Regions from separate parts of the Aminobacter sp. BA135 genome, predicted to be linked through region 1. Evidence: riboswitches for the same ligand, from Rfam matches in the RefSeq annotation. Region 1 holds a riboswitch; each other region holds the start of a gene.
What was found. A riboswitch is a leader RNA that binds a small molecule or an ion and turns the genes downstream of it on or off. The one in region 1 is predicted to bind cobalamin.

Region 1 (2,259 bases):
TGCATGGTCCGCCGCGGCGATGCCGTCCTGATGGCGTTCCATGCGGCGAACCGGGACGAAAAGGCCTTCGGTCCCGGCGGCGACAGGTTCGATGTCACCCGGCGGCACAACCCGCATTTGTCGTTCGGCGAGGGGCCGCATTCCTGCCTGGGCGCTGCGCTGGCGCGCCTGGAATTGCGCTGCGCCTTCCCCGCGCTGTTCGGGCGACTGGAGGATCTGGCGCTGGCCATCGCCGCAGAGGACGTCGTCTACATGCCGTCTTATGTCATTCGCTGCCCGCAGCGCCTGCCGGTCACCTTCCGCCCTTCCGTCGCTTAGCGAGTGCGGCATTCACCCCGGATTCGGTGATTCTCGGTTCGCCGAGGCGGCTGGTCTCGCACGAGGGGGGCGAGCATGCCCGGTTACGCACGATCGTGGCGCCCGCCTTCAGCAACCACAGGGTGAAGGTGCTCGCGCGGCAGGTCGAGGCGATCGCCACACAGTTGTTCGAGACGCTGGCGGCCCAGCCCCAGCCCGGCCGACCTGAGGCGCCACCTCTCCTTTCGCTGCCGGCCATGGTCATCAGCGCGCTGGAATGCGCAAGCACGCCGAGCGAAGCCGAGCGGGGAACAAATACCGGGATTCCCGGCGGACCGTGACGACCTGGCCCGACTTTACGCCCTTGAGCCCGGCAACCTCGATCTTATCCGGCGTCGCCGATGGGGACGAGGACCTCTCCGAGCCTGCATTGATGAGAGGCCGCATCGTATGCAGCTTTGGGCGAAAGAGACCGATCAGCGCAAGGGCATTATTCGCATCATCACATAAACATCTCGTTATATGTATTGACAAGGAGCGAAGCTGCTGTGATTGTGCGCATGTCGTGGTTCTCCGCGCGGCACTGCCGTAGCGGAGCTAAGAGGGAAGCCGGTGCGATGCCGGCGCTGCCCCCGCAACTGTTAGCGGCGAGCCAAGCCCATTGGTGTCACTGAGGCGAACGGCCTCGGGAAGACGGGCAGAGGCTTTGACCCGCGAGCCAGGAGACCTGCCACGACGAACAACGTCCACGGGCGGGGTGTCTCGGAGGTCGCGGTAGCCCGGCTTCGTGCCGCCTACTCGCGCGTTCCTTGTCCCCACGCCCCAACCATCGGGGTATGGCATGACTGTCTCTCAACAAATTCCAGTGGCAACGCTCGGCGTACCGCGTATCGGTCGACGGCGGGAACTGAAATTCGCGCTTGAAAGCTACTGGTCCGGAAAATCTCCCGCAGCCGACCTGCTCGCGACGGCGAAGGCGCTACGCGCCGCTAGCTGGAGGGAGCAGCACGATCGCGGCGTGTCGAAAATCCCGTCCAACGATTTCTCGCTTTACGACCATGTGCTCGACACCGTCACCATGGTCGGCGCCGTGCCGGCACGATACGCCTGGACTGACGGCGAGGTCCCACTCGATACCTATTTCGCCATGGCGCGCGGTAACCAAGGTCAGGCCGCGGATTGTGGACATGCCGGTGACGAGCATGCGGCCAACGGGCATGGCCTTGCCGCAATGGAAATGACCAAATGGTTCGACACCAACTATCACTACATTGTGCCGGAACTCACGGACGATCAGAGCTTTGCCCTCTCGTCGGCGAAACCGGTCGATCATTTCCTCGAGGCCAAGGCGCTCGGCATCCACACTCGCCCGGTCCTGCTTGGACCGGTTACCCTTCTCAAGTTGGCGAAGTCACCTGAGGAAGGTTTCAACCCTATCGCGCTCCTGCCACGGCTGCTGCCCGTCTACGAGGAGCTCCTGCGGAGGCTGAAGCTCGCGGGAGCCGATTGGGTGCAGATCGATGAGCCGGCGCTCGTGGTCGATCTGGTTCCCAACGAACGGGATGCGCTCCAATTCGCCTACTGCCGGCTGTCAAAAGCAGCACCCGAGTTGAAGATCATGGTCGCTACCTATTTCGGATCGCTGGGAGACAATCTCGAGACCGCAATTTCTCTGCCCGTGGCGGGACTGCACGTCGATCTCGTGCGCGCTCCAGAGCAGTTGGAGACCGTCGGCCGGCTCGCGCAGAAGGAACTTGTGCTCTCGCTCGGGCTGATCGACGGCCGCAACGTCTGGCGCGCGAACCTGCCTGCCATACTTGACCGCATCAAGCCGATCGTCGCCGGCTGGCCGTTGGACCGCGTGGAGATCGCCCCGTCCTGCTCGATGCTGCATGTGCCGGTCGACCTGGACATGGAGACGACACTCGATGCGGACGTGAAATCGTGGCTCGCCTTCGCGGC
Region 2 (2,259 bases), 2.4 Mb from region 1:
GGGCGCATGAAGCGTCGCTGCTGCCGCTGGAGACCTTTCCGCTGTTGCGCTGGCGCATGGCGCGGGCCGAGGACGGGATGTATGGCGGGCTCGCCAAGTTCGGCCGTGCCAACAGGCCCTATATAGAAGAGATCTTTCGCCAGGTGGTCGACCGCGGCCCGATCGCCGCTTCCGACATCGAAGGCGCCAAGGGTTCCGGCGGCTGGTGGGGCTGGAGCCAGGAAAAGCATGCCTTCGAATGGCTGTTTTGGGCCGGTCGCATCACTACCCATTCGCGCCGTGGTTTCGAACGTCTCTACGATCTGCCCGAGCGCGTGCTCCCGGCCGACATCTACGACCGCCCTGTTCCGCAGGCCGAGGATGCGCATCGCGATCTCTTGCGAATCTCCGCCCGCGCCCATGGCGTCGCCACCGGCATCTGCCTGCGCGACTATTTCCGCCTGTCGCCAGCCGACATGAAAGGCCGGCTCGAAGAGCTGGTCGAGACCGGCGAACTGATTCCCGTGCGCGTCGAAGGCTGGGACCGGCAGGCCTATCTCCACGCCGATGCGCGCATTCCGCGCAAGATCCAGGCACGCGCCCTGCTTGCGCCCTTCGATCCGCTCGTCTTCGAGCGCACCCGTGCCGAGCAATTGTTCGACTTCCGCTACCGCATCGAAATCTACACCCCGGCTGAGAAGCGCCAGTACGGCTACTACGTCCTGCCCTTCCTTCTGGGCGAGCGCATCGTCGCCCGCATCGATCTGAAGGCCGACCGACCGGCGGGTATCCTGCGCGTCCACGCCGCCTATGCAGAGCCCTGTGCGCCACCGGAAACCGCAGCCGAACTTTACGAAGAACTCCAGCAGATGCGCGACTGGCTCGGCCTCGAACGCATCGAGGTGACGCCCGCGGGCGATCTCGGACCCGGCCTGAGCGACATTGCGGGTCGCTCCGCCTCGTTGACTCCACCCCTCGCGAAAGCCTAAATCGCCCACAGACGGTCCTTCGCCCGCAACGGCGAAGGCTAAGAGGGAATGCGGTGCGCGCCGATGGCGTCAAATCCGCGGCTGTCCCCGCAACTGTGAGCGAAGAGCCAAGCTCGAAGACCACTGGGATATTCCCGGGAAGGCGAGCGAAGGCGACGATCCGCAAGCCAGGAGACCTGCCGTCGCAGACATTGATCCGATCGCCTGGCGGGTGCCCCGGGCAAGGAGCCTGGATTTGGACTTCGACGACAACCTTCCAGTCGCATCAGCCGACGCATCCTGCGATGCAGCCGACGCGCGCCCATGCGACGTGACCATCCTCGTCTGCTCATCCTGCCGCGACGAAACCGGCTCGGACGCCCATCCACGCGCCGGCGCCCAGCTTGCCGAGCACGCCCGCCTCGCCGCCAATGGCGAGATCGCCGTGCGCAGCGTCGAGTGCCTGGGCAACTGCAAGCGCCGGCTGAGTGCCGCCCTGATCCGCGACGGCGCGTGGAGCTACGTCTTCGGCGATCTCAACACCATGTCGGGCGACGATCTCGTCGCCGGCGCAAGACTCTTCGCCACCTCGACCGACGGCCTGATCCCCTGGCGCGGCCGTCCCGATAGCCTCAAGCGCGGCCTCGTCGCGCGCATCCCACCACTTGCTCTCATCAAGGAAGACACATGACCGCCTCCGTCGAACGCGTTCCCTGCACCGTCGTCACCGGCTTTCTCGGCGCCGGCAAGACCACGCTGCTGCGCAACATCCTCGAGAACTCCAAGGGCAAGCGCCTCGCCATCATCGTCAACGAGTTCGGCGATGTCGGCATCGACGGCGAGATTCTCAAGGGCTGCGGCGTCGATGCCTGCCCGGAGGAAAACATCGTCGAACTGGCCAATGGCTGCATCTGCTGCACCGTCGCCGACGACTTTGTCCCTGCCCTCGACCAAATTCTGTCGCTTACACCGAGGGTTGACCACATCCTGATCGAGACCTCGGGCCTGGCGCTGCCCAAGCCGCTGGTCCAGGCCTTCCAGTGGCCAACGGTCAAGAGCCGCGTGACGGTCGACGGCGTCATCGCCGTGGTCGACGGCCCTGCGCTGGCCGCAGGTAAAGTTGCCTCCGACATGGAAGCGCTCGCCGCCCAGCGCAGTGCGGACGATTCGCTCGACCACGACGACCCGGTCGAGGAAGTGTTCGAGGATCAGGTCGCCTGCGCCGACCTCATTATCCTGTCCAAGAGCGACCTGCTCGACGAAGCCGGCCACGCCCGCGCCACCGCCATCGTGCGCGAGCACCTGGCACGCG
Region 3 (2,259 bases), 740 kb from region 1:
GGTCAGGCGACGTTGCGCAGGACCGGCTTGCCGCCGTCGGCCAGCCGCGGTTCGATGAAGCCGACGTACCATTCGATGAACTGCATGACGCCGCCCTCGTGTTCCTCCGAATAAGGCCCGGGCTCGTAGGCCGGCGATTTGATGCCGAAGGCATTTTCCTCGACGATGCGGCGGTCCTGGTCGTTGGTCTCTGTCCAGACATGGGTCAGTTCGGCCAGGTCGTAGTCGACGCCTTCGACGGCATCCTTGTGAACCAGCCATTTGGTGGTGACGGCGGTTTCCGTGGCGCTGATCGGCAGCACGCGGAAGGTGACGGCATGGTCGCCGAGCACATGGTTCCAGGTTGTCGGATAGTGATAGAGCAGCAGCGTGCCGATCCTGTCGGCCGAGACGCTGTCGGAGAGGTTCTTCCGCACTGCGCGCTTGCCCGACATGGTGTAACTCACCGCGTCACGCAGCAGTGGCGCGCGTGTCGCCCTGTACTGGCCGCCGGCATCGATGCGGAACTTGCTCGGCAACCCCACCGCCTCGCACTTTGCCCAGTGCGCCAGCATTTCGGGATCGCTTTCGGCGCCATTGACGCCGGTAACGTTCGGCGCCTCGGGAAAGGTCTTGCACAGCTCAGGGTGATTACCGGCGCAGTGGTAACACTCGCGGTTGTTTTCCCAGACCAGCTTCCAGTTTCCCTTCTCGACGATTGTGCTTTCGAAGGCGACTTTGGCTTCGCGCAGCCGGTGCGGCAGCAGGTACGGCTCGACCATGGCCCGCATCGGCGCGAAGTCGGCGGGCTCGTCGGCGAGGCAGATGAAGATGTAGCCGCCGACGGATTCGCAGGCGACCGGCTTCAGGCCGAACTGGCTCTTGTCGAAGCCTTCCGCCATCTGGCGCGCGAACAGCAGGCGGCCGTCGAGTTCGTAGGTCCACTGGTGATAGGGGCAGACGAGCTTTGCCGCGGTGCCCTTTTCTGTGGTGCAGACGCGGCTGCCGCGGTGGCGGCAGGAATTGTGGAAGGCGCGCAGCTCGCCCTTCTGGTCGCGGACGAGCACGACGGGATAGTCGCCGACCTGGACGGTGAAGAAGCTGCCCGGCTTGGCCAGTTCGCAGTCATGGCCGACAAACAGCCAGTCGCGGTACCAGATCAGCTCGAGGTCGAGCCGGTAGAAATCCGGGTCGGTGTAAAAGGGCTGTGCCAGGCTGAACCCGTCGCGGCGTCCGCGCAGCAGCTTCAGCATTTCGTTCTTCGCATCCATGTCCTGTCCTCGCACCAAGGACTGAACGGGTGGCTTGATTTGGGAAGAACGCCAGCCGGCGGACGCAGAGGTCCGTGCAGCAACGATCCGCCTCTTGACCGCCCACCGCGATCAGTCGAGTTCTGTCAGGTTCAAGGCTGGTTTCCGGGCTTCGGAGCTGTCCTTTCGGACTGTCTCGACACCTTCCCAGGCCGGCTGGCCCAGTGGTCTCCCGTCGAAACAATAACTCCGCCACCGTTGCGGGGGCAGCGCCGGCTTCTCACCGGCTTCCCAATTCTCCGCTTCGTCTCACACTCGAAGCAGCACCTTGAACATGACCGGATCAGACCACGGATTGGTGGCCGGGCACGAGCATGAAAACGACACGGGCTCAGCGCAAAGGCGACAGAGCCCATGTGATGTCATCGTGTTGCTATTCGGCCGCTTCGGCGAACGATGCCGGCACATAGTTGAGGATCGGCCCGAGCCAGCGTTCGACCTCGGCGACGGTCATGTCCTTGCGCCGTGCATAGTCTTCGACCTGGTCGCGCTCGACCTTGGCGACGCCGAAATAATAGCTTTCGGGGTGGGCGAGATAGATGCCCGACACCGACGAGCCCGGCCACATCGCCATGCTTTCGGTGAGGCTGACGCCGGCGGTTTTCTCGGCATCGAGCAGGCGGAACAAGGTCACCTTTTCGGTGTGGTCGGGCTGGGCGGGATAGCCCGGCGCCGGACGGATGCCGCGATAGGGCTCACCGATCAGGTCGTCGGGCGCGAGGTTTTCATCAGGCGCGTAGCCCCAGAACTCCTTGCGCACCTTCTCGTGCATGCGCTCGGCGAAGGCCTCGGCGAAACGGTCGGCCAGTGCCTTGACCATGATCGAGGAGTAGTCGTCATTGGCGCGTTCGAAGCGCTCGGCGATCGCCACTTCCTCGATGCCTGCAGTGACCACGAAGCCGCCGAGATAATCCGGCTTGCCGCTGTCGGCGGGAGCGATGAAATCCGCCAGCGCGACATTGGCCTTGCC

Region 2: another riboswitch for cobalamin. It lies ahead of SLT36_RS13440 (DUF1636 family protein); the one in region 1 lies ahead of metE (5-methyltetrahydropteroyltriglutamate--homocysteine S-methyltransferase).
Region 3: another riboswitch for cobalamin. It lies ahead of SLT36_RS00860 (aromatic ring-hydroxylating oxygenase subunit alpha); the one in region 1 lies ahead of metE (5-methyltetrahydropteroyltriglutamate--homocysteine S-methyltransferase).

The regions. Positions count from the first base shown of each region.
Region 1 covers NZ_CP139572.1:5,191,190-5,193,448, forward strand. Annotated here, with positions in the region: gene SLT36_RS25225 (cytochrome P450 family protein) at 1-318, shown strand, start outside; partial or broken gene SLT36_RS25230 (cytochrome P450) at 285-572, shown strand; cobalamin riboswitch at 847-1,046, shown strand; gene metE (5-methyltetrahydropteroyltriglutamate--homocysteine S-methyltransferase) at 1,163-2,259, shown strand, end outside.
Region 2 covers NZ_CP139572.1:2,769,943-2,772,201, reverse strand. Annotated here, with positions in the region: gene SLT36_RS13445 (winged helix-turn-helix domain-containing protein) at 1-968, shown strand, start outside; cobalamin riboswitch at 964-1,166, shown strand; gene SLT36_RS13440 (DUF1636 family protein) at 1,204-1,638, shown strand; gene cobW (cobalamin biosynthesis protein CobW) at 1,635-2,259, shown strand, end outside.
Region 3 covers NZ_CP139572.1:167,828-170,086, forward strand. Annotated here, with positions in the region: gene SLT36_RS00860 (aromatic ring-hydroxylating oxygenase subunit alpha) at 3-1,250, opposite strand; cobalamin riboswitch at 1,369-1,575, opposite strand; gene metH (methionine synthase) at 1,663-2,259, opposite strand, start outside.